4 regions of the Patulibacter brassicae genome follow, and region 3 is predicted to be linked to each of the others. Evidence: riboswitches for the same ligand, from Rfam matches in the RefSeq annotation. Region 3 holds a riboswitch; each other region holds the start of a gene.
The links. A riboswitch is a leader RNA that binds a small molecule or an ion and turns the genes downstream of it on or off. The one in region 3 is predicted to bind cyclic di-AMP.
Positions count from the first base shown of each region.

Region 1: another riboswitch for cyclic di-AMP. It lies ahead of SK069_RS17470 (M23 family metallopeptidase); the one in region 3 lies ahead of SK069_RS01390 (septal ring lytic transglycosylase RlpA family protein).
Region 2: another riboswitch for cyclic di-AMP. It lies ahead of SK069_RS17100 (M23 family metallopeptidase); the one in region 3 lies ahead of SK069_RS01390 (septal ring lytic transglycosylase RlpA family protein).
Region 4: another riboswitch for cyclic di-AMP. It lies ahead of SK069_RS00775 (NlpC/P60 family protein); the one in region 3 lies ahead of SK069_RS01390 (septal ring lytic transglycosylase RlpA family protein).

Region 1 is NZ_JAXAVX010000013.1:72,514-79,609, forward strand. It holds gene SK069_RS17445 (SCO family protein) at 1-374, opposite strand, end outside; gene SK069_RS17450 (cytochrome c biogenesis CcdA family protein) at 382-1,125, opposite strand; gene SK069_RS17455 (hypothetical protein) at 1,330-1,614, opposite strand; gene SK069_RS17460 (ZIP family metal transporter) at 1,719-2,921, opposite strand; gene SK069_RS17465 (multicopper oxidase domain-containing protein) at 2,921-3,982, opposite strand; cyclic di-AMP (ydaO/yuaA leader) riboswitch at 4,200-4,342, shown strand; gene SK069_RS17470 (M23 family metallopeptidase) at 4,503-5,138, shown strand; gene SK069_RS17475 (hypothetical protein) at 5,169-5,906, opposite strand; gene SK069_RS17480 (hypothetical protein) at 6,249-6,398, opposite strand; gene SK069_RS17485 (BlaI/MecI/CopY family transcriptional regulator) at 6,540-6,923, shown strand; gene SK069_RS17490 (M48 family metalloprotease) at 6,920-7,096, shown strand, end outside.
Region 2 is NZ_JAXAVX010000012.1:95,692-102,787, forward strand. It holds gene SK069_RS17085 (fenitrothion hydrolase) at 1-1,097, shown strand, start outside; gene SK069_RS17090 (hypothetical protein) at 1,094-1,846, shown strand; gene SK069_RS17095 (hypothetical protein) at 1,915-2,151, shown strand; gene SK069_RS17100 (M23 family metallopeptidase) at 2,237-3,052, opposite strand; cyclic di-AMP (ydaO/yuaA leader) riboswitch at 3,052-3,181, opposite strand; gene SK069_RS17105 (AAA family ATPase) at 3,755-4,729, shown strand; gene SK069_RS17110 (S8 family peptidase) at 4,722-7,096, shown strand, end outside.
Region 3 is NZ_JAXAVX010000001.1:283,505-290,600, reverse strand. It holds gene SK069_RS01430 (FHA domain-containing protein) at 1-130, shown strand, start outside; gene ftsR (transcriptional regulator FtsR) at 139-915, shown strand; gene SK069_RS01420 (adenine phosphoribosyltransferase) at 912-1,439, shown strand; gene SK069_RS01415 (SRPBCC family protein) at 1,454-1,900, shown strand; gene SK069_RS01410 (hypothetical protein) at 1,962-3,005, opposite strand; gene SK069_RS01405 (PaaI family thioesterase) at 3,079-3,483, shown strand; gene SK069_RS01400 (hypothetical protein) at 3,492-3,872, opposite strand; gene SK069_RS01395 (RNA polymerase sigma factor) at 3,869-4,429, opposite strand; cyclic di-AMP (ydaO/yuaA leader) riboswitch at 4,612-4,809, shown strand; gene SK069_RS01390 (septal ring lytic transglycosylase RlpA family protein) at 4,818-5,582, shown strand; gene dinB (DNA polymerase IV) at 5,651-6,769, shown strand; gene SK069_RS01380 (alpha/beta fold hydrolase) at 6,816-7,096, shown strand, end outside.
Region 4 is NZ_JAXAVX010000001.1:160,332-167,427, reverse strand. It holds gene SK069_RS00780 (acyl-CoA dehydrogenase family protein) at 1-1,782, opposite strand, end outside; gene SK069_RS00775 (NlpC/P60 family protein) at 2,005-2,823, opposite strand; cyclic di-AMP (ydaO/yuaA leader) riboswitch at 2,829-2,984, opposite strand; gene SK069_RS00770 (DNA topoisomerase IB) at 3,099-4,145, shown strand; gene SK069_RS00765 (DUF3159 domain-containing protein) at 4,158-4,865, opposite strand; gene SK069_RS00760 (DUF7065 domain-containing protein) at 4,928-5,824, opposite strand; gene SK069_RS00755 (nucleoside 2-deoxyribosyltransferase) at 6,037-6,501, shown strand; gene SK069_RS00750 (J domain-containing protein) at 6,645-7,096, opposite strand, start outside.

The DNA of each region.
Region 1 (7,096 bases), on a different contig from region 3:
GGATCGTCGAGACGGTCCAGAGCACCGGCGATCTGGCGGGCCAGGATCGGGCAGGTGTCCTCACAGCTGCTGAACAGGAACGTCAGGACGGCCGGCCGCCCGCGGAGCTGCCCCAGCGTCGTGATCCTGCCGCGCTGGTCGCGCAGGCGGAACGGGGGCGAAGGATGACCACCGCGGTCGGCGCCGAGGAAGTCGCTCCGGGCGCTGATGACGCCGTCGGCCAGCTCCTGCCCCGGGCTCGGGGCGCGGGCGAGCGCCAGGGTGGTGACGACGGCCAGCATCACCAGCGAGGTCACGACGAGTCCGAAGAGGAGCCGCGGAAGCGGGCTCTGGGCGGTGTCGGGGCGCGGCGGGCGGGGATCGGTCTGTGGCATGTGGGAGTCAGCGTTCGATGGTGCGCAGGAGCGGCGCGAGGCCGAGATCGTCGATCAGCTGCCGGGTCTCGGAGGCGAGGCGGGTCATCTCATGGTTGGCGGTCAGCCACCCGACGATGAGGAGGATCACGCCGCCGACCATCGACAGGGCTCGGTAGTGATCGCGGATGATCCGCGCTGCCGAGGTGACGCGTTCGAAGGCCAACGCGGCCAGCAGGAACGGCACCGCCAGGCCCAGCCCGTAGAAGAGCAGCAGGAACGCGCCGCCGCCGGTGCCGCTGCGTGTCGCAGCCGCGGTGAGGATCGCGCCGAGGATCGGGCCGGTGCACGGTGTCCAGGCCAGGGCGAACGCCATGCCCGCCAGTGCCGGGTTGCCGGTAGCGGCGCGGCTCAGGAGCGCCGCGGGGCGGGCCGACCGGTTCAGGCGCGGGACGAGCGGGGCCAGCAGGTAGAGCGCTCCCATCATCATCAGCAGGACGCCCGAGACGACCTCGAGCGTCGTGCGGTGACGTGCCAGGGGCGCGCCGATGCCGGTGGCGAACAGCCCGAGGGCGACGAAGACCAGGATGAAGCTCAAGCAGAAGAGGAGGCTCGGGCCGAGCGTGCGACGGATCGTCGGGGTACCGGGGCCTGAGGTGACCGCATTGCCGGTGAGCACCGAGAGATAGCCGGGGACGAGGGGGAGCACGCAGGGCGACGCGAACGACAGGAGGCCCGCGGCGAAGGCCATGAAGATCGTGGGATCGGTCACGGCGCGTGCGTGGACTGGCGTGCGACGTCGGGGCCGGACGGCGGGCGTCGGGGACGGGGAGGAGGCGTTGCGGGCATTGTTGCCAGGGAGATGCGGCTGCGCACGCGCAGCGGACGGGCGAGGCGGAACGGCTCCGGGGTCCTCGCGTGACGCAGGACGAGACGGCGCCGCCAGGAGCCGGAAGGGAAGCGAGAGCGCCGACGATCAGACGGTCGGCTCGGCGGACGGCGGCGGCCGTACCGCGAGCGTGCTGCCGAGACGCCGTCCTCCTCGCACCGGCATCGCCGGGCCGCCTCCGACGAGGGCCGGAGCCGTGCCTCGGCGCCAGCTCGTCGAGACGGACGCGAGCGCAGCGCGCGCGAGCGTGATGTGGACGAGCGGCACGCCGAGGAGCAGCGGTGCGGCGAGGGCGAGCGTCGGTGCGGCGTGCAGCGCCTCGATGCACCGCGCGAGCCCGTCCAGCAGGACCGGCAACAGGCACAGGACCACGCCAACCGCGACAAGCAGCGCGAGCGAATGCCGGTGAGAGCGGCCCATCATTCGCCGCACACGGTACCGCGTCGCGTCGCTGCCGGGTCCACGCCGCCAGCCCCTCAGCCGCTGACCAGCAGGCCGGTCGCGAACATGATGCCGAGGCCCGTCAGCAGGCCGGCGACCGCTGCCGGGTGGAGGGTGCGCTCCTGATCGTCGCGGATGGTCGGCAGCAGCTGCGCGATCACCTGGACGACGGCTCCCGCGCCGAACCCGAACAGGAACGCCGCCAGATTCGCGTTGAACGCGGCGCTGCCGATCCAGGCGCCGAGGATCGCGGGGGCCCCGGCGATCAGGCCGAGGCTCGCCAACCGCGCGAGGCGCGGCCGGCGGTCCGCGAGCGGGGCGACGATCGCGAGACCCTCCGTGGTGTTGTGCAACGCGAACCCGAAGACGAGGAACGCGCCGAGGGCGAGCGCGCCGGTGGCATACGCCGACCCGATCGCGATCCCCTCCCCGAGGTTGTGCAACCCGATCCCGACGGCGATCAGCAGCGCCAGCGTCCCACCGCCGGCACCTGCGGCGCGGGCCCGCCGCTCGCGATCGGCCATGAACGCCGAGATGCCGGAGAGCAACAGGAACGCCACGAGCGCGCCGGTCCAGACGAGCGCGGAGCCTCCGAACGCCTGCGAGCCCTGCTGGGCCAGAGCGAGCCCTTCCAGGGTGGCGTCGATGGCGAGGAACGCGAGCAGGCCGATCGTCAGGGCCATCAGGAAGCGGATCCGGCTCGCCGGGACGCGGCGCAACCAGGGAAGCCAGAGCATCCCCAGCGCGACGGGGATCACCCCCACGTAGATGCCAAGGAGCGCCATCAGGCCGAGGAAGGAGACGTCCTCGCCCGGTGTCTCGACCGCCACGTCGATCGGGTGCAGGATCGTGGCGCCGGTCGAGGTCATCAACGCGATCTCGTAGGCCTCCCCCTCGATCCACGGCTGGTGGATGCGGAGCGTCTCGACTCCGAGGCGCGGGATGGGACGTTCGCCGCCGGAGAACTGCACGAAGGCGTCGTTCACCTGCGCTTGGGCGATCGTCACCGCGTCGGGTCCGTCGTTGCGGACCTGCAGGTCGATCAGGCCGGGCTTCAGCGTCGTCCGCTCGACGCTGATCTCCTCGACAGGCGGGCCGTTGCGGTCGCCGAGTCCCGGCCCGTCGAGGGCCAGGAAGCCGCCCAGCGTGACGACGATGAGGAGGAGCGGCAGGATGCCGAGGAGCCACGTCGGCCGTCGGCGAGTCGACCCGTGGGGCGAGGGGGCGTCGAGCGACATCAGCCGACCTCGAAGAACCCCTGCCAGCCGAGTTCGGTGAACTCCGACTGGTGGGCATGGAACATGTACTTCCCCGGGGAGGGGAAGCGCCATTCAGCGATCCCGCGCTGCCCTTGGCAGAGCATGACCGTGTCGGTCAGCTCCGACGGGCGGAGGCTCGTGCCGGTCGGGAAGTAGTCGAAGAAGTTCCCGTGGAGGTGGAAGCTGTTGATCAGGTCGTACTCGAGGATGTTCACGATGTAGACGCGGACCAGCTCGTTGCGTCGCACCGCGATCGGGCGGTTCATGTAGGCGAACGGAATCGTGTTCGCGGCGTAGAGCTCGTTGGCGCGATCGAAGTTCGTGTCGAACCCGTTCATCACCATCACCATCTCGTCGGCGTCCTCCCGACCCTCCTTCGGGTCGACGATGAAGGCGCCGTACATGCCCTTTGCGATGTGCTCGGCGAGCGGCCGGACGTGGCAGTGGTAGAGATGCAGGCCGGCCGGCTCGGCGTCGAACTCGTACACCGTGGAGGAGCCCGGTGCGATCTCGCCGGCTCCGATCCCGGGGACGCCGTCCATCTCGGCGGTATGGATGCCGTGGAAATGGATGGTGTGGGGGTGCTGCGAGAGGTTCTCGAACCGGATGCGCAGCCGCTCGCCCTCGCGGCATCGCAGCGTCGGACCTGGGATCCGACCGTTGTAGCTCCACGCCGGGAACGTCACGCCGGGGGCGACCTCGATGTCCTGGTCCCCGGCTACCAGCGTCCACTCCCGCAGGACCCTCCCTGACGGGAGGCGGCGGGTGCGTCCCCAGTCGAAGTCGCGAAGGATCTCGTGCGGATCGAACCCGTTCCGTGCATGGTCGACCTCGCCGCCGCCCCGGAAGTTCGCGTGCCCTCCATGGGTGCCCGAGGACGAGTTCGCCGACGATGTGTCGGAGTTTCCCGCGCCTCCGTGGTTCCCCGCGTGGCCGCCGGGCCCTTGGGCGCGAGATGACGTCGCTTGGAGCAGCGCCATCCCGGCCCCGAGGGCCGGCAGGCCGCCGGCGAAGAGACGTCGGCGATTGATGCTTGGCATGCCTGAGAGTATGGCATGCCAAAAACCGTTTGCCGATCGAGGTTCCCGCGCTCGATTGGACTGCGCCTGTCGCGGAGGCCGAGAGAAGCCGGCGGTAGGCGATCGGGCGGGGGAGGTCGCGCTCTGCGCGGGGGAGGTTCGGCCGCGCGGCGGCGGATGCTCCGGCCGTGCGCCGTTTATCTCCTACAGTATGTAGAGCAGATTCCGTGGCCGTGATACGGTCGAGCGGCCGAATCGCCGGGGACGTCCGCGGCGAACGGGGGACCCGGGCATTTCGGGGCTCATCCACGGTCGTGTGGAGGCGCGTCTCTTTCTGCGCTAGCCCGTCAGCTAACCCCGTAGGCGGACGAAAGGGACCAGTTCGATGCTCAGATCCTCCGCGCGCCGGCTCGGCTTGGCGGCTATCGGCCTCTCGTTGCTCACGGTGCCGGCCTCGGCCGGGGCGGCTGTCGGGAGCGGAGGGGCGAGCGCGCAGGCGGTCGTCGGCGGCAGCTCAGCGGGCGTCTCGGAGACCCAGCCGGTGCGGCTCACGCGCCGGGAGCTGCGGAGCGTCCAGCGGCGGGTGGGCGTTCGTGCCGACGGCGTGCTCGGTGCACGCACTCGGAAGGCTCTGCGCCGGTTCCAGCAGCGCAAGCGCCTCGCGAAGACCGGGGTCCCGAACGTCGAGACGCTGAGGGCGCTCGACCTGCCGTTCGTCGCGAGGGTCGAGGCGGAGCTTCGGGCTGCTCAGGTCGACGGCTCAGGCTCGCGGTTCCCGCTCCAGGGCGGCTGGACGTTCGGCGGTGCTGGCACCGGCTTCGGCACGCGTGGCGGCGCGCACGAGGGGATCGATCTGTTGGCCGATTGTGGAGTGCCGGTCGTCGCCGTGTCGTCCGGGACCGTCAAGCGCGTCGCCAACCACGAGAAGGCGGGCAACTACGTCGTCGTCACCGGGACCTCGACGCGTACCGATCAGGTCTACTCGCATCTCCAGGAACGTCCGGCGCTGCGTGCGGGCGACCGGCTCCAGGCGGGGGCGCCGATCGGCCGCGTCGGGGACACGGGCAACGCCACGGCGTGTCTCCTGCACTTCGAGCTCTGGACTGCTCCCGGGTGGTACGAGGGCGGGGTCCCGCGCGATCCTCGCCCCGACCTCGAGGCGTGGGCGGCCGGCTGAGCGCGCGAACCGTCGCCGGCGGGGGCTCCTCTACCGATCGTCGCGGCCCCGCCGCCTCCGCTTGAGCGAGGCAACGCCCAGGGCGCTCACGAGGATCAGGGCCCCGAGGCTCGGGACGACCCAGGGCGGAGCGCCGTCGCCCTCGCCCGAGACGTCCTCGACGGCCGCTTCCGAGGCAGCAGGCTGTGGGGCGGAGGGCGCGGTGGTGGTGCGTCCCTCAGGTCGCGCGGCCCGGCTGGCATCCGGTCGCTGGGGCGGGCCCGGGGGAGCGGAGCGGTCGTTGGTGACCCGCAGCCGGGTGCCGGTGCTGAGCGTGACGTACGCGGCGACGTCCCAATCCTGCCACGAGCCACGGCCGGCTATCGGGATCTCGGCGTGGTGGATGCCGCGCTCGTCGCGCTGGGTGGCGACGCGAACGGATCGGCGGCGACCTTCGGGCCTGATCCAGTAGACGACCTTCGAGCCGGCGCCGGTCCCGCGACCGGAGAGCGTCGTGGCGAGATCGACCTGACCCGGTCCCGCGGGCGAGCCCTGAACGGCGATGCGTACGCCACCGGATCCACCCTCGGCGACGGAGATGCCCCCGTGCGCTGCCGCGGTGCTCGGCGTGAGGAGCACCGCCACGCCGGCCGCCAGGGCGACGGCGAGGTGTCGAGCCCGGCTGCGCCCCGTACGCGGAGCGCTGGACTGCCGAGAAGCTCCCGCCTTCGCGGCGGTGGGCGGCTTGATGGTGTCGATGGGCGGGTCATCTACGACGTGGGCGGCCATGGTCGCCGCCGGGCTCCGGGGGCGGAGGCCGAGATGGTGAGCGTCGCGTCACCGGGTTGCACGCTCGTCACTGGCGAGGCCGCGGAGCGTCTCGGCGTCTCGGCGCGAAAGCCCTGGGTCGGTCGTCTGAACCGCTTCGGACGTCGGTGGTCTGCTCGGCGCCGCCGCGGGGGTGCGCGGCGGGTGGAGGTAGCCCTGTGCCCGCCGTCGACGGGCGGTGGGCAAGGTTCTCGAGCAGCGCGCCGCGGTTGCGGGGCGGCCGCGGCGCGCTGGCGTGAGGCGCAGCGTGGGGACTCGTCACGTCCGTCCACCGGGCGGGGGCCTCCCCCGCGGGGGCGCGCGTCAGTCGGTGGGCTCGTCGTCATCGGGCTCGAAGGGTTCTTCCTCAGGCAGATGGCGGCCGGCCATCCACAGTCCGCCGGCCACGAACAGCACCGGGGAGAGGTACAGCACGGCGTGAAGGCCGCCGACGTGCGCGAGCGGTGCGCTCATCGTCCCTGCTGGAGCTTGGGTTGCGACACCGCCACGGGGAAAATCCTACATCTCGTAGGAGGCGGGCGACGGCAGGCCCGGTGCTCGTGCGCGGCGCCGACAGACGGTGCGGCAGAGGGTGCGTGCTTTACTGGCTGCACCGTGAGCGGCGAGATCCAGGGCGAGCTGCAGGAGCAGATCATGGCTGCGCTCTGGCGCACCGGACCAGGGACGGTCGAGCACGTCCGCGAGGGTCTCCCCACGCGCCACCGCAGCGCTTACACGACGGTCCAGACGGTGCTCAATCGCTTGTCTGAACGGGGTCTGGTCAGCCGGTCGCGGCAGGGCCGGACGATGACGTACGCGGCGACGCTGAGCGAAGCCCAGTACCTGTCCCAGAGCCTTGAGCGGACGCTGGCGGGAGCGTCGCTGGAGGCGCGTCGAGTTGCCTTGACCGAGCTCATCGGCGGTCTGGAGGCGGACGAGCTCCTCCAGCTCAGTGAGCAGGCTCAGCGGGCGCGCAACGCGGCGAAGAACGCACGATGACCGCCCTGCCGGCCGCGCTGGGCGTCGTTCTGATGGCTTTGCCTCACATGGTGCGACGCGGATGCTGGTCACCGTCGACCTCGCTCCTGCTCTGGGTCGTCGCCCTGGGAGTCCGGGCTGGAGGATGCCTGCTGGTGGCGCTGTGGCTGATGATTCGGCTGCCGTCGACGACG
Region 2 (7,096 bases), on a different contig from region 3:
CGCAGGGCAACCTCGTCCCGACGCTGGTCTTCGTCGGCTTCTGGGTCGGGATTCCCGTGCTCTCCGTGCTGGTCGGCGACGTCTGGCGCGCCCTGAGCCCCTGGAGAACGCTCGTCGACCTCGGGGCGTGGATCGCCCGGCGGACCGTGGGACCGCACGCGATCCCGGCACCGCTCCGATATCCAACCCGGCTCGGGCTGTGGCCCGCTGCGATGGTCCTCCTGACCTTCGGGTGGCTCGAGCTCGCGGCCGGCGACCGCGATGACCCGTCCCTGCTCGCGGTGCTGGCGCTGCTCTACGGCGCTGCGATGCTCATCGGCAGCGGCCTCTACGGTCGGGAGTTCCTCGACCGCGCCGACGGCTTCGCGCGGTTCTTCGCCCTCGCCGCGACGCTCTCGCCCCTCGATTGGCGAGACGGTCGCCTACGCGTGCGTCTCCCTGGCAGCGGACTGGCCGACGTCCGCTCGTCCCCCGGCTTCCCCGCGGTCGTCCTGACCCTCATCGGGACGACGACGTTCGACGGCATCTCTGGCGGAGAGCTGTGGACCTCGGACGGTTCGCTCGGTCCGTGGCTCGAGCAGCGCTTCACTGGCCTGGGCATGGACACCACGACAGCGGCCACCGCTGCGGCGACCGTCGGGCTGCTGCTGTGCGTCGGCCTGGTCACCGCGCTCGTGCTCCTCGGCATCGCCGGGGTTCGCAGCGTCGATCGGTTGCGGACGCGGGATCAGGACCTGCTCGGCCGCTTCGCGCCCAGCCTCGTGCCGATCGCACTGGGGTACGCGATCGCGCACTACCTGTCGCTGCTGGCCATCAACGGCCAGGCGCTCGGATCCCTGTTCTCGGATCCTCGCGGCGACGGCTCCGACCTCTTCGGCACCGCCGGATGGACCATCGACTACGACGTCCTCTCGCCCGACGCGACGTGGTACCTGCAGGTCGTCGCACTCGTCGGAGGCCACGTCGCCGGGCTCGTCGCCGCGCACGACACCGCCCTGCTCACCTTCCGTGGCGCCCGCTCCGCCGTCCGGTCGCAGTACTGGATGCTCGCGGTCATGGTCGCCTTCACCTCCCTCGGACTCTGGCTGCTGTCATGACGATCACCCACCCCCGCGACACCGACCACCCTCGACGAGCCATCGACGCCAGGACTGGTGCGAAGCGGCCGACGCACCCCGCACGCGCCTTCCGGGACGCGATGACGCTCCCCGTTGCCGCCGCGATCGTCGCGTTCGCCCTGCCCGCCGCAGCGCGCGCCCACGGCGGGATCGACATCGCTGAGGGCGGCGACGGAGGCACCCGGATCCTCGTGCAGGGCTCGGCCGCCGGGCCGGGCGAAGTCGATCTCGCCACGACCCTCGACGGCCCCGGGAGCGGGGAGGGGTCGCGCGTCGTGTACTGGGTCAGGCCCACCGGCAGGACCAGGTCGGTCCGCATCGCCACCGACCGCGACGAGGGCGGCACGCACCACGCCGAGATCCCCACGGCAGGACGCGGCTCCTGGCAGGACTGGGACGTCTCGGCCTACGTCACGCTGAGCACCGGGCGACGCCTGCGCGTCACCAACGATCGCAGCAGCCCGCCGGGCCCGAACCGGCCGGCGCGGCCGCGTGCGCGCCCGACGGCCACGGTGACGCGGACAACGCCCGCCCCGTCGACCAGCGCAGCGGCCGCCGCCGTGGAGGAGGACATCGAGGACGTCTCCGGCCAGAGCGACGGCGTTCCCGGCTGGGTCCTCCCGAGCCTGGTCGTCCTTGCGTTGGCGGGCGGCACGGCGGTGGTGATCCGCAACCGCCGGTTGACCGATGACGAGGAGCCTTCCGACGGAGAAGGAGGATCCCGATGACGCGCTCTCGGCGACCGCGCGCGCCTCGCCCTGCGCCGCCGCCTGCGCGGGCGGTGCGCAGCGGCCCCGTGGACGAGCCCCCGGCGCGCCGCGGACGCCTCTTCTGGATCTGCCTTCTGGTCCTGATCGAGGCCGCCGCCTGGAGCGTCGCCTCGATCGTCACGGACTCGGGCACCGTTCGGATGCTCGTCGCGCTCGCCGTCGGGGGCGGATTCGTGCTCCGCTATCGCGATCACATCTGGGGGCCGGACTGGCGGGAGCAGCTCGCCGAACCTCGGGCCCGTCAGCCGAACCGGCGTCGTTAGCATCTGGCGGTAGCGCGGGTGCGCGCGTCGGAGCCCGCACCCAGTCGTGCGCCTGCGGGGGGCCCGGGACCGGACGAACCGGTGATCAGCGGGCCGCGGCGCCGGACCACCTGGTGAGATCCCGTTGGGGATCCCGGGGCTTCCCGCCCTCGTACCAGCCAGGGGCGCTCCAGAGCTCGAAGTGCAGCAGGCAGGTGGTGGCATTGCCGGTCTCGCCGACGGTCGCGAGGGCCTGACCGGGAGCGACCGGATCACCGGGGCGCAGGTCGGGCTTCTCGCGCAGATGCATGTACACCTGGTCCTCGCCGGACGGTGTGTCGGTGACGACGAGGTAGTTACCCGCCGCCGTCTGGCGCGCGTTCGTCTTGACGCGCCCCGCGGATGCTGCGGCGACCGGTACGCCGCAGCCCGCGAGCAGATCGACGCCCTGGTGCGCACCACCGCGCTCGCCGAAGCCCGTCCGGGCGCCGCCGAACCGCCACGCGCCCCGGATCGGGAAGGCGTACCCGGCCACCGGCGCCGTGGGAGCGGCCGCGGCGCGGAGGCGCTCCTCCACCGCGGTAGCGAACGCGAGACGCATCGCGCGGAGGGTCTCGAGATTCGGTCGCCCGGTCCGCTTCAGCCGCTTGCGCGTCTGGTATCGCCGCAATGCGGACCGCGTCCCCGGTCCGAGGACGCCGTCCGCGCGAACGCCGATGCGGCGCTGCACGCTGCGCAGCTGGCGGCGAGTCAGACGGACCGTCCGCGTCCGGGACGGGGCGGCGGCGGCCGCCGTCGACCCGACGGTGCTCGTCGCCACGGTGGCGGTCGTTCCGCCGCTGTCGGACCGCGCCGCTGTCGGCCCGATGAGACACACCGCCATGGCGGTGAGGACGACGTGGTGAACCGTGGGGCGAAGCATGCTTCTCTCTCGTCGGCCTACGGGGTTAGCTGACGGGCTGGCGCAGGAGAGTCGCGCCTCCACGACATCGCGTGGACAAGCCCCGAGATCCTCGGGTCCCCCGCTCCCGGGACACGGTCCGCGAGATTCGGCGGCGCCCACTCTAACGGCCGCGGCGCGAGTCAGGAGCAGGCGCCCGGACCCGGAGCCGAGCAGACTCGCGCGGCGCGGCGAGCTCGGCTCTCGCGTCTGAGGAATCGACCGGCGCGCCTGATCTCGACGCCGGGTGCTCGTCAGCGCCGGTCGCCGGCGCGTCGCCGCGCCGGTCCGCCGCCGCGACCGTGCGGGATACTGGGACGCGCGATGAGCGGCCGGATCCAGCGCGAGCCGTGAGACCCGACGCGGCCGGTTCGCCGCACGCGCGCAGCGCGAGGTGGCGGTGAGCCGCGAGGCGTTCGAGAGCACGATCGAAGGCCCGCACCGCGTCCGTCGAGGGCGCAGACGCCCTGCACGCGCGAACCCCCCGAAGTGACGACCGGCGCGGGCTGGATCATCGGGCAACGGTGTCAGTGTCCGGCCTAGCTCGTGGTCGAGTCGGCCTATCGGCGGAGTTTGGTAATCAGCACCTGCCTTTGGCGCTGATCGCGCAGGTATCGTGGCTGCGAGATCGCGCAGGTATCGTGGCTGCGAAGGCGAAACGCGGCGCGAGAGGAGGCAGAGACGATGGCCGGATCCGGCGAACACATCAAGGCGCTGGTTCGTAGCCACGCCTCCGGCGATGAAGACTCCTTCTACGCCGTCGCCTCGCAGATCGCTGCGCGGGCTGCCCGTCAGGGCCACAACCGACTGGCGTCCGATCTGAAGCGGACGATCGACGCGTCTCGCCGAGCACCCGTTGCGACGAAGGGCTCGGTCACGTCGTTGGCTCAGCCGCGGGGGGATCTGGCGGATCTCGTCACGGCGAGCTACCCCTCTGTCGGCCTACGCGACCTCGTCGGTCCCTCCCCGCTGCTGGGCCAGGTGCACCGCGTCATTGCCGAGCAGCGCCAGCGTCACCGGCTGCAAGAGCGAGGGTTCGCCCCCGCCCATCGCCTCCTCCTCGAGGGTCCTCCCGGGACCGGCAAGACGCTCACTGCGTCCGTTTTGGCTCATGAGCTCTCTCTGCCGCTCTTGACCGTCCGCTTGGAGAGCTTGCTGAGCAAGTTCCTCGGCGAGACCGCCAGCAAGCTGCGCACGGTCTTCGACGCGGTCGAGAGCCAGCGCGCGGTGTATCTCTTCGATGAGTTCGACGCGCTCGGCGGCGACCGGTCCGGCAACGACGTCGGCGAGGCACGCCGCATCCTCAACTCGTTCCTCGTCTTCCTCGAGAACACCGGCCCCGAGAGCCTCGTCGTCGCCGCGACGAACCATCGCGCGATCCTCGATCGTGCGCTCTTCCGCCGCTTCGACCTCGTCATCACCTACGGGCTCCCCGACCACGAGCACGCCACCGCGGTGATGCAAGCGCGCCTCGGGCCGCTCGCCAAGCACGTGGACTGGCAGCTGGTCATCGAGCTCGTCGACGGCCTCAGCCACGCCGAACTGGTCCAAGCCGCCGAGACCGCCGCCAAGCAGGCCCTCATGCGCGACGACGAGCACGTCACCGCGGCGGATCTCGTCGACGCGCTCCGTGTCCGTCAGACCGCGAGCCGTGCCTGATCCCAGCGCGACGTTCCCGCACATCTGGGTCCGCGATCGCGCCCAGACCGAGGAACTCCATCGCCGGGGAGGCGGCGACCGGACGATTCGTCCGGTCGAGCGCCGCGCCCACGGGAAGGCCCGCCTGGGCGAGCTACGGCAGGCGCTCGACGAGTTCGATCGGCTTCGCGACGAGCAAGAGCTGACGCTGGACGAGTTGCGCGCACTCGGGGTCGTCCTCGTGCTCGAAGGAGCCGAGACGGCGTACCGGCTCAAGCTCGACGCGCTCGAACAATTCACGACCCACAAGAAGCGGCTTCCACGGTGGCTGCTGCTGTCGGTCGCTCCTTCCGAAGACGAGCGTCCCGAACGTGCCCAGGTGTGGGTCAGCGATACCTACCGCGCCCAGTTCCTGAAGCGCTTCGAGGACTACCTCGACACAGACACGAAAAAGGGAAACCCCAAGAACCAAGAGCTCGTCGCCAACATCGGGCGGATCCGCCGAGCGGTCTTGGACGACCTCTGGCAGTCCAGCGAACGCCCGCCGATCCACGGCAAGCACTGGTGGGAGCTCTGGTTGCGCCGCACCGACGACGCAGCCGAGCGCGTTCGCCGCTATGCCGAAGTCATAGGGGCACCGCTCGCCGTCCGCTCGCTCGAGCTCAGCGACCGACTCGTCGTCTGGATCCAAGCGCGATGGGACGACCTCCAGGCACTGCCGTTCACCGACGTGCCACTCGCCGAGATCCGCCGCCCCGAGTTCGTCGACACGATCGACGACCTTCCAGACGACGAGCAAGACGACCTCACCACCGACCTCGTCAGCCGCATCCAACCGACAAGCGACCCCACGGCACCTGCGGTCTGCCACCTCGACACCGGGGTCCGGCACACCCATGCGCTGCTCGCCGGATCGCTGAACCCCACGGACGTCCACAGCGTCGTCGGATCACCCGGCGGCAGCGACCCTGAGAACCACGGCACCCCGATGGCCGGCCTCGCGCTCTACGGATCGCTCGACGACCTGCTGCTCACGACGAAGCCCATTGCCCTCCACCACCGCCTCGAGTCGGTGAAGTTCCTGCCCGACCCCGGACGACCGCAAACGGACCCGTTGGCGTACGGACTCATCACCGCGGATGCCGTCGCACAGCCCGAGGCCACAGCGAGGCGCCGCCGCGTCTTCTGCATGCCCGTCACGACCACGCCCGACCGGGGCGCGGGCGAGCCCACGCTCTGGTCCGCGAGCGTCGACGCGCTTGCCGCAGGCGTCGACATCACGCTCGCGGGCAACCAGCTTCAGCTGCTCGGAGCACCCGACCGCAAGGCCAGCCGACTGTTCGTCGTCTCGGCTGGGAACGTCGAGGCACAAGATCTCAAGACCGCGGGCTACCCCGACGCCTGCGATCTGGCGCCCGTCGAGGACCCCGCCCAGGCGTGGAACGTCCTCACCGTCGGCGCCCACACCGAACTCACCGATCGACCGGTCGATCCCACGTTCGCCGGCTGGAGCCCCGTCGCGCCGGAAGGTGACATCTCGCCTCACAGCCGCACCGCAGGCCTCTTCGGCTCGATGTGGCCGAACAAGCCGGAGATCTGCATGGAGGGCGGGAACGTCCTGACCGACGGTGCCGGCGACTACGACGGCAGCCACCCTCTGCTGTCCATCCGGACCACGGACGCGCGTCACGATCTCGCGTTGGGCTCTGCCAACGCAACCAGCGCCGCCACCGCTCAAGCCGCCCGCCTGGCGGCGCTCGCGCAGGCCCGCTACCCGAGCTACTGGCCCGAGACAATCCGTGCGCTTCTCGTCCACGCCGCGCAGTGGACGCCTGCGATGCGCGCGCATCTCGACGGGGCCAAGAGCGCCAAGACCCAGCGACGCGCATTGCTGCGCCGCTACGGCTGGGGCGTCCCGACCGAAGACGCCGTCCTGACATCCGCCGCCAACGCTGCCACGCTCGTCATCCAGGACGAGTTCGTGCCGTTCGACGGAAACGAGCACAAGGCCCGGCGCTTCCGCCTGCACCGCCTCCCCTGGCCCGCAGCCGCGCTGCGCGAGATCCCGGCCGCCGAGGTCGTGCTGCGGATCACGCTCTCCTACTTCATCGAGCCGGCCGCCTCGCGACGCGGATGGCGCCAGCGCTACACCTACGCCTCCCACGGCCTCCGGTTCGAGCTCCAAGCTCCAGCCGAGACGACCAACGCGCTGCTGCGCCGTGTCAACCAGGAAGCCGAGCAGGAGGAAGACGACTCGCCACCCTCCAGGTCCTCCGCCGAGACCGATCGATGGTTCATCGGCAAGAACCAGCGTAATGGCGGCTCGCTGCACCAAGACCTCTGGGAAGGGACCGCCGAAGAGCTCGCCGCGTGCGATGCCCTTGCCGT
Region 3 (7,096 bases):
CTGGCACGTCGACGACCTCGGCTCCCTGAACGGCACCTACGTGAACCGCCGACGGATCGACAGCGCCCTCCTGCGGGACGGCGACGAGGTCCAGGTCGGCAAGTACAAGCTGACCTTCCTCGCCCGCTGAGGGCGCGCATGAGCCAGCAGCCCGTGACCGCGGCAGGCACCCCCGAGGCCGAGGACGTCGCGCCGGCGAGCGCCCGCTCGGGACGCCCACTGACGATCGGTCAGGTCTGCAAGCTGCTCGGCGGGGAGTTCCCGGAGATCTCGATCTCGAAGATCCGCTACCTCGAGGACCAGAAGCTCCTCCATCCGCGGCGGACCTCGGGCGGCTACCGGTTGTTCGGCAGCGACGACGTCGAGCGGCTGCGGACGATCCTGCGCCTGCAGCGCGACGAGTTCCTGCCGCTGCGCGTCATCCGGCAGGAGCTGGCCGCCGGGCGCGGGCAGGAGCCGCGCGTCGTCGCCGAGGACGCGCCGGAGGAGCCGCCCGCGCAGCGGGGCACCACGTCGGTCGCGCTGCGGACGCCGAGCGCCGGGCTGCGAACGCTCGAGCAGCTCTGCGAGGAGACGCGGGCCACGCCGCAGCTCGTCCGCGAGCTGCGCGACTACGGCATCGTCCAGGGTCGCGACCAGGCCGGCGCGATCGTCTTCGACGACGACGAGCGCGAGGTCGTGCGCGCCGCGGTCGAGCTCGCCCGCTACGGGGTCGGCGGGCGCCACCTGCGCGTCCTGCGCAGCTCCGCGGACCGGGAGGCGGCCCTGCTCGAGCAGCTGCTGGGGCCGGCGCTGCGGTCGCGCAACCCCGAGCGCCGCGCCGAGGCGGTCGACGCGCTCGAGACCCTCGCGGCCACGACCACGCGGTTGAAGCACCTCCTGCTCATCCGCGACCTGCGGCGGCTCGTCGCGTGAGCCACGTGGAGGAGGTCGCCGCCCGGATCGTCGCGATCCCGGACCACCCCGAGCCCGGCGTGACGTTCCGCGACATCACGCCGGTCTTCGCGGACCCGGCCGCGCTGGCGGCCGCGGTGCACCACCTGACCGACGTCACGCGCGACCTCGGCGTCCAGCGCGTGATCGCGGCCGAGGCCCGCGGGTTCCTCCTCGGCCCGGCGCTCGCGCTGGAGCTCGGCGCGGGGTTCCTGCTGGCGCGCAAGCCCGGCAAGCTGCCGCGGGACACCCTCGCGGTCGAGTACGCGCTGGAGTACGGCAGCGACCAGCTCGAGGTCCACGCGGACCTCCTGGAGCCCGGGACCCGGGTGCTCGTCCACGACGACCTGCTGGCCACCGGCGGGACCGCCGAGGCGCTCTGCCGGCTCGTCGAGGACCTCGGTGGCGAGGTCGTCGCCTGCTCGTTCCTCGTCGAGCTGTCGGCGCTCGGCGGTCGCGCGCGCCTGGCGCCGCACGCCGTGCACTCGCTGGTGACCTACGACTGAGGCAGGGACGGGACGTGGCGGAGACGAGCGGCACGACGTCGGGGACGATCGACGCCACGCCGGAGACCGTCTGGTACTGGGTGGCCGACGGCGGGCGGCTCGTCTCGTGGTGGCCGCGGGCGGAGCGGGCGGAGGACGTCCAGGGCGGACGGTTCACGCTCGTGCTGCGCAGCTCGCGCGGCGTGCCGGTGCGCGTGGACTGGCGGGTGAGCCAGTCGCGACGCGAGCAGCTGCAGCGGTGGGAGCAGGAGCTCGACGACACGCCGTTCGCGAAGGCGATGCGGCGCAGCGCCGTCGAGCTGCGGATCGAGCCGGCGGAGGGCGAGCGCTCGCTGGTGACGGTCACCGTCGAGCGCGACCTCGTGCAGCGCGGCCTCACCGCCGGCATGCTCGGCCGCCGGGCGGCCCGCCGCTACGCGAACGAGCTGCTCACCGGCCTGCGGCGCGCCGCGACGAGCTGAGCCGGCGCGGGGGCGCGACGAGCGGGGCGGACGCCCCGCTCGGCACGGCAATCCGGCTCGCCTACTGCTTGAGGGGGCCGCTGACGACGGTCCGGCCGGGGTTCGCGCGCCCGACGGTGCTCGACGTCTCCTCGGCGATGACGATCCGCGAGTACTGGCGCGGATCGATCGGCACCTCGCGCTGGTTGGCGATGTCCTTGCCGACCTGCAGCGGCAGCAGCGTGCCGGCGATCCGGCCCTTGCTGTCGATCGTCTTCGCGGTCGCCTGGCCGGACTGGTCGGTCTCGCCGTTGCTGAACCAGCCCAGGCGGATCGCGCGGCGGCTGCTCGGCCCGCCGGTGAGCCACACGGCGTACGTGCGGTTCGAGGTCGCGGGACGGAACCCGGAGCCCTGCAGGAGCGCGAGCAGCTGGCCGTCCTGCGCCGTGAGCTGGATGACGCCCTTCGGGCGGGCCGCGCTGCCCTTCGCGCCGGACGGCGGACGGAGGTTCACCTGCTGGCGCAGGCTCTGGGCGATCGCCTGGAGCTCGGCGTCCGAGCTGCCGGCGGTGGTCGTGGTCGTCGGGGTGCTGGCGACGTCGCTGGCGTCGTCGTCGCCGTCGAACACGCCGGTGACGTAGAGCACGGCCACGACGAGCACGAGCGCGCCCGCGAGGGCGAGGAGGATCGAGCCGGCGCCGCGGCGGCGGCGCTCCTTGCCCTGCGCGACGGTCTTGGCGTCGAGGGCCGCGAACGCCTCGCGGACGTCCTCGCCGTCGCCGGGCACGACCGGCAGCCGGTCGCCGGCCAGCGGCCGGAGCTCGTTGCTGACGAGGCGGGCCCACGTCCGGGCGGGCGCCGCGGACTCCAGGAGCTCCCGCACCGCCTGGCGCTCGCTCGCGCTGGACTGGCCGAGCAGGTAGTCGGCGATCCGATCGCGGTCCTCGATCTCGAGGCCGTCGACGTCGTCCGGGGCGAGGCCGTCGACGGCGTCGAGGGCGCGCTCGCGGACGAGCTCGGGCGTCATGCCCAGGGCCCCCGCCAGCTCCTCGTACGCCATGCCGCGCCGCAGCACGAGCTGCAGCACCGCCTGCTGGTCCGGATGCAAGCTCTCCACGCGCGGCATCGCGCGGAATCTAGCGGTCGTCGCGTTGCGAACGCGTAATGGTCGCCCGGGCGCGCCCTCGTAGGATCGAGGCATGGAGCTGCCGACGACGATCCCGCACGAGCGCACCCTGGACGGCCTGATCGGACTTCGTGTCCACGATCAGGGCGACGGGTGGATCGAGGCGAGCGTCCCGGTGGTCGACGGCGTCCGCCAGCCGATGGGCCTCGTGCACGGCGGCGTCTACGCGGCGATCGCCGAGTCGGTGACCTCGATGGCCACCGCCGCCGCGGTGATGCCGGACGGGTTCGTGGCCCAGGGGCTCTCGAACGCGACGAACTTCCTGCGGCCGATCCTCGAGGGCACCGTCCACGCGCGGGCCGACCGGCTGCACCGGGGGCGCACGACCTGGGTCTGGGACGTCCGGATGACCGACGACGCGGGTCGGCTGGCGGCGACGACGCGGATGGTGATCGCCGTCCGGGCGCTCGCCGGCTGAGCCGACCCTCAGCCGCCGAGGGCCCGCGCGACGAACGCCTGCAGGCGCGGGTCGTCGGCCCGCGAGAAGCGCGCCGCGCGTCCGCCGGCCCGCACGAGCACGTCCGCCCGTCGGGGCCGCACGCGCACGACGACGGCCTGGCCGAGCGCGCGGACGGCGGGCCGGTCCTCGGCGCCGATCCGCCGGGCGTAGGCCTCGATCAGCCGCCGGCCCCGCGCGTCGGGCACCTCGACGACGACCCCGTCGGCGACCGGCGCGGCGACGGGCGACCCGGTGCGCGGGTCGTCCCCGCCGGCCAGGCGCACGACGACCACCGCCAGGAGGATGGCGACGGCGGCGCTCAGCGCCAGGAGCGTCGGGGCCGTGCTCCGCCGCCGCGGCGCGCTCACAGCAGCTGCGACAGGGCGGCGAGGAAGCCCGCCGCGACGTCCGAGGTCTCCAGCTCGGTCCGCAGCCGGAGGAGGCCGAGGCGGATCCGGCCCTTGACCGTTCCCTGGGGCACCCCCGCGCGCGAGGCGATCTCGCTCGTCGTGAGATCGCCCCAGTAGGCGAGCCAGATCGCCTCCCGCTGGGGCTGGGGGAGCGTCGCGAGCGCGCGGATGAGCGCGCGCTCGGTCGCCCGGCGCTCGGCCTGGGACGCGACGGCGGGCTCGGCGGCGGCCGCCGCCGGACGCAGCCGGTCCTCGGCGCGCGCGGCCACCTGCTGCCGGCGGGCGAGGTCGAGCGCCCGCGAGCGGGCGAGGAGGCGGACGTAGGCGCCGAGCGGGCCGCGGGTCGGGTCGAAGCCCTCCGGGTGGTGCCAGAGGCGGAGGAACACGTCGTGCACGACGTCCTCGACCTCGGCGCGCCGCCCGGCGGGACCGAGGATCGCTCCCGCGGCCTGGGCGGCACCGGGCGCGTGCTCGGCGTACGCGCGGGCGAAGCTCTGGGGGTCGCGGAGGTCCATGGCCGGAGTGCGGTCGCGGGCTCGGGCGCCCGCACCACCGACGAAGGGTAGCGGGACGCCAGGTCAACGCCAATGCGCCAGTGTGTCGACCGGGCCTGGCACGGCGCCACGGATCCGGCGCCCGACCGCTCTGTGCGCGAACGCACGTTCGCGCCGGGAACGGCCGCGTACGGTGATCCGACCGTTCACCGACGCCGAGTCGGCGCGCATCGGTGCGCGCCGAGCGGGGGACCCACTTGTTCCCTGCCCGATCCCTCTCGGGCGGAGCCGGGGCGAATCGGACGCTGCTGCGTCCGTAGCGCCCGTCGACACGACCGACCGGTCCGTGTCGCCGGGTGCGAGCCCGTCAGCTCACCTCGTAGGCGTCACGACCAGAAGAGGTCCTGCCATGTCCGTGACCCATGACGGAAGCGTCATGTCACCGCGCGTCGCCCTGACCATGGGGCTCGTGGTGACCCTCGCCGCGACGGCCGCGCCCGCGATCGCGGCCGAGTCGACCGGTGCCGAGACGTCCCAGCCGGGCGTCGAGGCTCCCGCGTCCGGTGGCGCCGGTGCCGCCGCGACGCCCGCCGCCGCCCCGGCGGCGACCGCGAAGCCGCGCCGCCCGCGGCTGCGCGTGACGAGCGAGCGCGGGGACGTCCGCGTCGGCGGCCGCGCGCGGTACCGCGGTCGCGTGACCGCCGTCCCGCGCAGCACGCTCGTGCGGCTCGAGGTCCGCCGCGCGGGCCGCTGGCGCGAGGCCGACCGGGCGCGCACGTCGTCCTCCGGGCGGTTCCGGCTGGCGACGACCGTGCGTCGGACCGGCGACCTGGCCACGCGGATCCGCGTGGCGGGGACGACCCACGCCCGCGCGATCAGCCGTCGCGTCGAGCGCGTGCACGGCTTCCGGGCGACGTACGCCTCGTACTACGGCCCCGGCCTGTACGGCGGCGCCCTGGCCTGCGGCGGGCGCCTGAGCCCCGGGACGATCGGCGTCGCGCACAAGACGCTGCCCTGCGGCACCCGGCTGACGTTCAAGCACGGCGGCCGCACCGTGCAGGCCCGCGTCATCGATCGCGGCCCGTACGTCGCGGGACGCGAGTTCGACCTCACCGCGGCGACGAAGGGCCGCCTCGGCTTCGGCAGCACCGGCACGGTGCTGGTCGACCGCTAGGACCACCCGCGAGGGACGGGGCGAACGGACGTTCGCCCCGCCGCCGCGCGGCGGGCTACCCTGGACGGGTGGCTCCCGCCCGCCAGCGCCAGGACGACGGCCGCGCGACCGACGCCGCGCCGGCCGCCGATCCGGTTCGCTGCGTCGGGCACCTCGACTGCGACGCGTTCTTCGCCGCCGTCGAGCTGCTGCGCCGCCCCGAGCTGCGCGGCCGGGCGGTGATCGTCGCGCACGACGGGCCCCGGTCGGTCGTCACCACGGCGACCTACGAGGCCCGCCGCCACGGCGTCGGCTCGGCGATGCCGCTCTCGGTCGCCCGCCGGCGGTGCCCGGAGGCGATCCTCGTCCCGCCGGACCTCGACGCCTATCGCGAGGCGTCGCAGGCCGTGATGTCGATCGTGCGGGACGAGATCGACGTCGTCCAGCAGATGAGCCTCGACGAGGCCTACCTGGAGCTGACGGGCATGCTCGCGCCTCGCGCCGCACTGCGGCGGCTCGTGGCGCGGATCAAGCGGGAGACGGCGCTCGACGTCTCCGTCGGCATCGGCCCGAGCAAGCTCGTCGCGAAGCTCGCCTCCGACGCAGAGAAGCCGCGCGGGTTCGTCGTGCTGGACCGCCGGGCCGCCTGGCGGCGCTGGGCCGACGAGCCGCCCGGGCTGCTGCCCGGCATCGGGCCGCGCACGGCGACCGGCCTGGAGGAGCGCGGCATCCGCACGATCCGGCAGCTCGCCGGCGTCGACGTCGCCCAGCTCGCCGAGTGGTTCGGGCCACGGACCGGGCCGTGGCTGCACCGCCGCTGTCGCTTCGACGACGACGATCCCGTCGAGCCGGTCCGCGAGCCGGTGTCCGAGAGCCGCGAGACGACCTTCTCGATCGACCTCGACGATCCCGACGACCTCGAGCGGGAGCTGCGGCGCCTCTCGCTGAAGCTCGCCGAGGCGCTCGACGCCCAGGGCCGGCGCGGGCGGACCGTCGGGATCAAGGTCCGGCTCGCCGACTTCACGACCGTCACCCGGTCGCGGACCCTGCCGCGCTCGATCGACGACGGCGAGCTCGTCGCGGAGCTCGCGGTCGGGCTGCTGCGCGAGTACGGGCCGCCGGCGCCGGTGCGCCTGCTCGGCGTGCGACTCGCCGGCCTCGAGCTCGTCGACGGCCCGGGCGCGCAGCTGGCGCTGCCGCTCGGCTGAGGCCGACGACCGAGGGCCCCGGGCGGCCGCTCGGGATACTCCGGTCATGCCCCTGAACGTGCTCGTCGACGGTGCCGACGGTCCCCGCGCACCGGTGCTGCTGCTCCACGGCCTGACGGCGACGCACCGCTACGTCGTGATGGGCAGCCGCAAGCTCGAGCGGCTCGGGCATCCCGTCATCGCCTACGACGCGCGCGGCCACGGGGCGTCGGACCCGCCGGCCGATCCCGACGCCTACGAGTACGCCGACCTGGCCGCCGACGCGCAGCGCGTGCTGGACGAGCAGGGCGTCGAGCGCGCGGTGCTCGTCGGGGCCTCGATGGGCGC
Region 4 (7,096 bases), 120 kb from region 3:
GACCTTGCGGGTCTGGTCGTCGTCGTTGTCCTTGAGCTCCGCGAACAGCGCCTTCGCGCGGCGGCGGCACTGCTGGGAGAACGCGTCGGCGAGCTCCTCGATCGCCGCCGCGTCCTGCGGGCGCTGCTTCTTCAGGTGCTCGGCGTAGACGACGGCGCTGGAGATCGAGAAGAGCTCGGCGCCGATGTCGACGATGCGGCCGAGGATCGCGGTGCGGTCCACGAGCTTCGCGCCGTTCTTGCCCATCGCGTAGAACGTCACGCGGGCGAGCTTGCGGGCGTTGCGCTCGACGAACCGCAGGTGCGTCGCGAGCTCGCCGAACTCGTCGTAGCTGCGCGGGTTCTGACCGTCGCCGACGGTGAGCTGCGGGAACCACTTCGCGTAGAAGCCGCCGGCCTTCGCCGCGAGCTTCGCCTTCTCGGCCGGACCGCCGTCGCCCTCGATGAGCTCGCCGGCGATCTGCAGGTGCTGGTCGATGGCCTCGCGAGCGATCTGCAGGTGCATGATCTCCGTCGAGCCCTCGAAGATGCGGTTGATGCGCATGTCGCGCAGCGTCCGCTCCATCGGGACGGCGCGCTCGCCACGGGCGGCCAGCGACTCGGCGGTCTCGTAGCCGCGGCCACCGCGGACCTGCACGGCGTCGTCGATCGCCTTCCAGGCGAGCTCGGAGCCGACGAGCTTCGCGACCGCGGCCTCGATCCGGATGTCGGAGCGCTTCGTGTGCGCCAGGCGGGTGGCGACCTCGACGACGGCCTCGATGCCGAACGCCGTCGCGTGGATGTTCGCGATCTTCGAGGCGACCTCGTCGTGCTGGCCGACCGGCTTGCCCCACTGGGCGCGCTCCGTCCCGAAGTCGCGGACGACGCGGGAGGCCCACTTCGTCGCGCCGGCGCAGATGGCCGGCAGCGAGAGGCGGCCGGTGTTCAGCGTCTGGAAGGCGATCTTCAGGCCCTCGCCCTCGCCGCCGATGAGGTTCTCCTTCGGCACGAAGACGTTCTCGAGCCGCGTGACCGAGTTCTCGATGCCCCGGAGGCCCATGAACTGGTTGCGGTGCTCGACCGAGACGCCCTCGGAGTGGTAGTCCAGGACGAACGCCGAGACGCCCCCGCGGCGGCCCTCGCTCTTCGGGATGCGCGCCATGATCACGACGATGTCGGCGATCGCGCCGTTCGTCGCCCAGAGCTTGCGGCCGTTGAGGATGTAGCCGGAGCCGTCCTCGGTGGGCACGGCCGAGCACTGCAGGCGGGCGGGGTCCGAGCCGACGTCGGGCTCGGTGAGCAGGAAGGCCGAGATGTGGTCCTTGGCGACCTTCGGGAGCCACTTCTGCTTCTGCTCCTCGGTGCCGGCGATGACGAGCGGCTCGGCGACGCCGATCGACTGGTGGGCCGAGAGCAGGGCGCCGAGGGCGCCGTGGTAGGTGCCGGCCATCGACATGGCGCGGCCGTAGGTCATGCGCGAGTGGCCGAGACCGCCGTACTTCTTCGGGATCTTGATGCCGAACGCGCCGAGGTCCTTCAGGCCCTGGATGACCTCGTCCGGGATCTTCGCGTCGCGCTCGATCTGGAGCGGGTCGACCTTCGTCTCGAGGAACTCGCGGAACTCGGCGAGGAACTTCGCGCCGGCGGCCTCGGCCTCCGGGTCCTCGACGGGCAGCGGGTGGATCAGGTCGAGGCGGAAGTCGCCGAGGTACAGCTCCTTGCCGAAGGACGGGAGCTTCCAGTCCTGCTCGCGCGCCTCCTCGACGAACTTGCGGGACTCTTCGCTGGTCGGGGCGTTGGTCATGGCTTCAGGTCTCCGAGGAGGTGGATTGACTGGTCAGTCAATACCCAGGGTAGCGCACCCGCAACCACGGCTCCACCGAACCCGACCGGCGGTAGGACGGGGCCCTCGCCCGGCGTTCCGCCCACGACGACGGGCCGCCCGATGGGCGGCCCGCGGCGGGCGCGATCCGGCACGGGCCGGTCGCGAGGAGTCGATGGCGGCGCGCGCTCGCGCCGCCGGGGGTCAGCCGGTCACGCGCCGGGCGCCGACGTAGTGGTCGTCCCAGTAGCCGCTCGCGAACGAGTGCTCCATGACGCCCTTCGTCGTGGCGGAGATCGCCGTCGTCGCGCTCGTGGCGATGCCGACGTGCGAGGCGCCCGAGCCGGCGCTGTCGAAGAAGACGAGATCGCCGGGCTGGATGCTCGCCCGGTCGACGGCGACGCCCTGCTTGTACTGGTCGAAGCTCGTGCGGGGCAGCGAGATGCCGGCGCGCTTGAAGGCCCAGACCGTGAGGCCCGAGCAGTCGAAGCCGCTGGTCGTGTTGCCGCCGGAGACGTACGGCGTGCCGATCGCCTCGCGCGCGGCGGCGATCGCCGCGGACAGGTCGCCGGCGGGGGCGGGCGTCGCGGAGCCGTCCGTCGTGGTCGCGCTGTGGACGGTGAGCTTGCGCTCGATCTTCTTCGCGAAGCCGAGGCGCATCGCCTTCAGCGTCTCGAGGTTCGGGCGACCGGTGCGGTTCAGCCGCTTCTTGCGCTGGTAGCGCTTGAGCGCGGAGCGGGTCCGCGAGCCGAGCTGCCCGTCGGCCCGGACCTTCACGCGGCGCTGGACGCTCTTCGTCTGGGAGCGGGTGAGCTTCACCGGCGCCGTCTGGGAGACCGCGCCGGTCGTTCCCGCGGCGCTCGTCCCGTCGTCGGTGCTGCCGGTGCCGTCCGTGGCGCCGGCCGGCGGGGTCGTCGTCGTGCCGGTGCCGACACCGCCGGAGGCCGACTGGGCGGCGGCTGGGGCGGCGATCGCCAGGGACAGGAGCCCGGCGAGGACGCCGGCGCGGGTGAGGACGTGCACGTCTGCTGCTCTCTTTCGTCGGCCTACGGGGTTAGCTGACGGGCTGGCGCAGAAAGAGCAGCGCCTCCAACGACGTGGATTTGCCCCAGCGTCGCACCTCGCGACGCAGTGGATCCCCCGCTCGCCGGGACACTCCCCCGGCGATTCGGCTCGGAGCACCGTAGCAGGGCCGTCGGCGCGCGCGTCGCGTCTCCTTCCCCCTGCAACCGCCCGGTCTGGCACCCCGCCGCTCGGCCTGGCGCGTCGGCGCCGCGACGACGGGGTAGCAGCGCCAGGTGCGGCTGCGACGGAGCGACCCCTCAGGCCCTGGGATCCGGCGGATCGGCGCCGGGCGCGGCTTCTTCTACCGCGACGCCGACGGCGAGCGGATCACCGACCCCGAGACCCTCGAGCGGATCGAGCAGCTCGTCCTGCCGCCCGCCTGGAAGGACGTCTGGATCTGCCCCGATCCGCGCGGGCACCTCCAGGCCGTCGGCACCGACGCCGCCGGTCGCCGGCAGTACCGCTACCACGAGGCGTGGCGGACCCGGCGTGACCGCGAGAAGTTCGACCGGATGCTCGAGTTCGCCGCCGGTCTCCCCCGGCTGCGCGCCACGCTGCTCGAGCACCTCCGCCTGGACGACGTCCCGCGCGAGCGCGCGCTCGCGTGCGCCGTGCGCCTGCTGGACCTCGGGTTCTTCCGGATCGGCTCCGACCAGGCGGCCGAGGAGCACGAGACCTACGGCGTCGCGACGCTGGAGCAGCGCCACGTCGTGCTCGAGGACGACGAGCTCGTCTTCGACTACGCCGCCAAGGGCGGGGTGCGGCGGCTGCAGGTCATCGCCGACGACGAGGTCCACGACGCGGTCGGCCGGATGAAGCGCCGGCGCACCGGCGGCGATCGGCTGCTGGCCTACCGCGACGGTCGCCGGTGGGTGCCGGTGCGGCCCGAGGAGGTCAACGAGTACCTCCACGAGCACGCCGGGGACTGCACCGCGAAGGACTTCCGCACGTGGAACGGCACGGTCCTCGCCGCGCTCGGCGTCGCCATGAAGGACGAGGCGCGCTCGCGCACGGCGCGGCGGCGCGCGATCAGCGACACGGTGAAGGAGGTCGCCTTCTTCCTGGGCAACACCCCCGCGGTCGCGCGCGCGTCCTACGTCGACCCCCGCGTCTTCGATCGCTATGAGAGCGGCTGGACGATCGGGGCGCGGGTCGAGGAGCTCGGCGGTCCCGAGGCCTTCGTCGACCCGGAGGGGCGCATCGCGCTGGAGGACGCCGTCCGCGATCTGCTCCGCGACGAGGGCGAGGACTCCCCCGCCCTCGCGCGCCTCGGCGACTGAGGCGCGCGCGCCTCAGGCGGCGCCCGGAGCCGGGCCCTGGAGGTTCGGGACCCGGCGGACGAGCAGCCAGGTGAGCCAGAGCCCCAGCGCGAAGAGCGGGATGCCCATCGCCACCCGCGCCACGCCGAGGGCGACGAGCGCGCCCGCGAGGTACATCGGCAGCTGGACGGCGAGGCGCAGCAGGAAGAGCCCGACCCAGATCCACGAGGCCTGGGTGAAGACCCGGACCCGTTCCGGGTCGCGACGCCAGCTCGAGTCCTGCTGGGTCATGAGCGCCACCAGGACGCCGATGAGCGGCCAGCGCACGAGGATCGACACGAGGTACGCCGCCGCGTAGCCGACGTTCGCCAGGAGTCCCGGGAGGAAGAAGTCCTCCGCCCGCCCGGTCCGGGAGACGATGAACCCCGCCAGGGCGATCCCGATCAGCCCCGAGATCGCGAACTGCAGCGTCTGCCCGCGCACGATCCGGGCGATCGTCAGGACGACGCCCAGGCCGACCGCGACGATCGCCGCCGCCGTCGTGTCCTGGCCGGAGATCGTGTACGCCGCGACGAAGACCGCGGCCGGCAGCGCCGACTCGGCGATCCCGAGCGGCCCGCCGACGGCGTCGCCGATCGACGTCGGGACGCCCTGCGCGGCGGCGGTGCGCGAGGGGTCGGCGCCCGGGCCCGGCGGGACGACCGTCGGCTCGGGGTGCGCTGCGGGCTCGGGCTCGGGCACGGCTGCGGAGGCTACCCGGCGGGGCCCGCGACGCCGCCGGGCGCGGCGGGTCCCGCCCGGCGTCACCCGATGCGGCGCACCATCCCCTGCTCGGTCAGGCCGTAGCCCTCGACGCCGTCCTGGGTGCGCAGGGCGCCGATCTCGTCGTACGCCGAGAGGACCGGGCCCGGACGGGTCCAGCCCATCGGGCACCAGAACGTCCCGTGGCGCTTCGTCGCCTCGACGTCGAGGACGCGGCCGTCGACGAGCTCGACCCGGCACGAGGCGAGGAGCCCGGCGGCGTCGCGCACGATCGACATCTCCTTCGCGGGGACCGCCCGGTCCGCGTCGAGGTAGAAGCCGAGCGTCATCTCGCGGCCGTCGGTGCCGCGGAGCTTCATCGCGTTGAGCGCGAACTCCGGGAACACCCACATGTGCCCGTAGTACTCGCTGAGGTTCGCCGACTCGTCGCGGAAGCCCCACGTGCGGTCGCGGAACCCGAGGCCGTCGATCTCCACCTCCTCGCCCGCGACGACGATCCGCCCGCGGACGCGCGCGGCGCGCTGGTAGTGCGCGATCGGCGCGGAGGTGTCGGCGGAGAAGGCCTCCGGCGCCTGGTCGCCGGTGAAGTCGCCGAGCGCGAAGAGCGGCGTCGTCGTGAGCTCGGCTGCGAGCTCCGGCGAGGACACCGCGAAGGTCGGCCCGCCGTCGACCTGGATCGAGGGCGTGGACCAGGTGCCCGGCTCGGGCTCCTCGATGACCTCGACGGCGGTGTGGCCGCGCCGCGCGCTGAACCGCGTGCGACGGCCCTGGGCGTTCGGCGAGGAGGAGGTGTGGAGGATCGCCGAGACGTCCCGCTCCGGGTCCCAGAGGCAGATGAAGATGTTGTCGCGCCAGGGCGTGTCGACGCCCGGGTGGTCCGTCCTCGCCGGCGCGCTCAGCGGCCCCCAGTCGGTGCCTTCGGCTGCGGTGGTGCTCATCGTCGTCCTTCGGTCGTGGTCGCGGCGGCGCGACGCCGTCGCCGGCACGAGCACGGAGGTCGCTGGACAGCGCGACCGAACACCATGTTCGATGCCGTGGTCGCGAGCCTAGCGCGCCCGACCGCGACGGGTCGAGGGCGCGGGTGCGCCGGAGGAGGCCGGCCGAGGCGCGGCGGCGCGGCGCCGGACGCCCGGGAGGCTAGGCTCGGACGATGCCCCGCCCGCGCTGCTACGTCGCCTCCCCGCTCGGGTTCTCGGAGACGACGCGCGGCTGGTACGCGACGGAGCTGCTGCCGGCGCTGGCGGAGCTCGTCGAGCCGGTCGACCCGTGGGCGCTGTCGACGGCCGAGGAGTTCGAGGCCGCCGCCGCGGCCGGCCGGCAGCGGGCGTTCGCGCTGGAGGTCGGGCGCCGGAACGCCGAGGCGATCCGCTCCTCCGCGCTGCTCGTGGCCCACCTCGACGGTCAGGAGCCCGACAGCGGCACCGTCGTGGAGGTGGGGTACGCGTGCGGCCTGGGACTGCGGTGCTACGGCGTCCGCAGCGACCTGCGCCAGGCCGGCGAGGCGGGCGTGCCGCTGAACCTGCAGGTCGCGGCGCTCATCGAGGCGTCGGGCGGCACGATCGCGCCGTCGACGCCGGCGCTCCTGGAGCGGCTGCGCGACGACCTCGCCGGCTGACCGGCGGTCCCTGGGCGCGGCAGGAGGCCGCGCCGGACCGGCTCAGATCGCGCCGAGGGCGAGGTTGATCCCGTAGGCGAACGTGACGACGCCCAGGAGAACACTGATGAAGAGCGACCAGTCGTCCATAGCGGGCGCGAATCCTAGTCCGCGGGGCGGCGGTCCGTCGAGTCGTCGGGCGGCGCGGCCCGGCGGGCGATCGCGCGGGCGGTGAGCAGGGGCAGCTCGCCGAACGTCGTGCGGCGGCCCCGACGGTCCACGACCACGAGCTGCGCGTGGCGGCGCCACGGTCGCGGCGGCCGCACGGCGACCTCGCGGACGTCGCCGAGGGCGAGCTCGCGGACGCGGTGGACCGGGGCGTCGTCGAGGAGCCAGAGGAGCCGCCGGTCGGTCACCGCCAGCAGCGCCTGGGGGCTGGCCCAGACGGCGACCGGCACGACGAGCAGCACCTCCTCGGCGGGGGCGACCGTGGCGCCGAGCTCCGGCCCGAGGGTGCGGTGCAGCGCCCCGGCGAGCGGATCGGGCGCCCGGGACGGCGTCGTGGCGCGCGCCGCCGAGGCGGGCCGCTCGTGGCGCAGGCGCGCGTAGGCGGCGT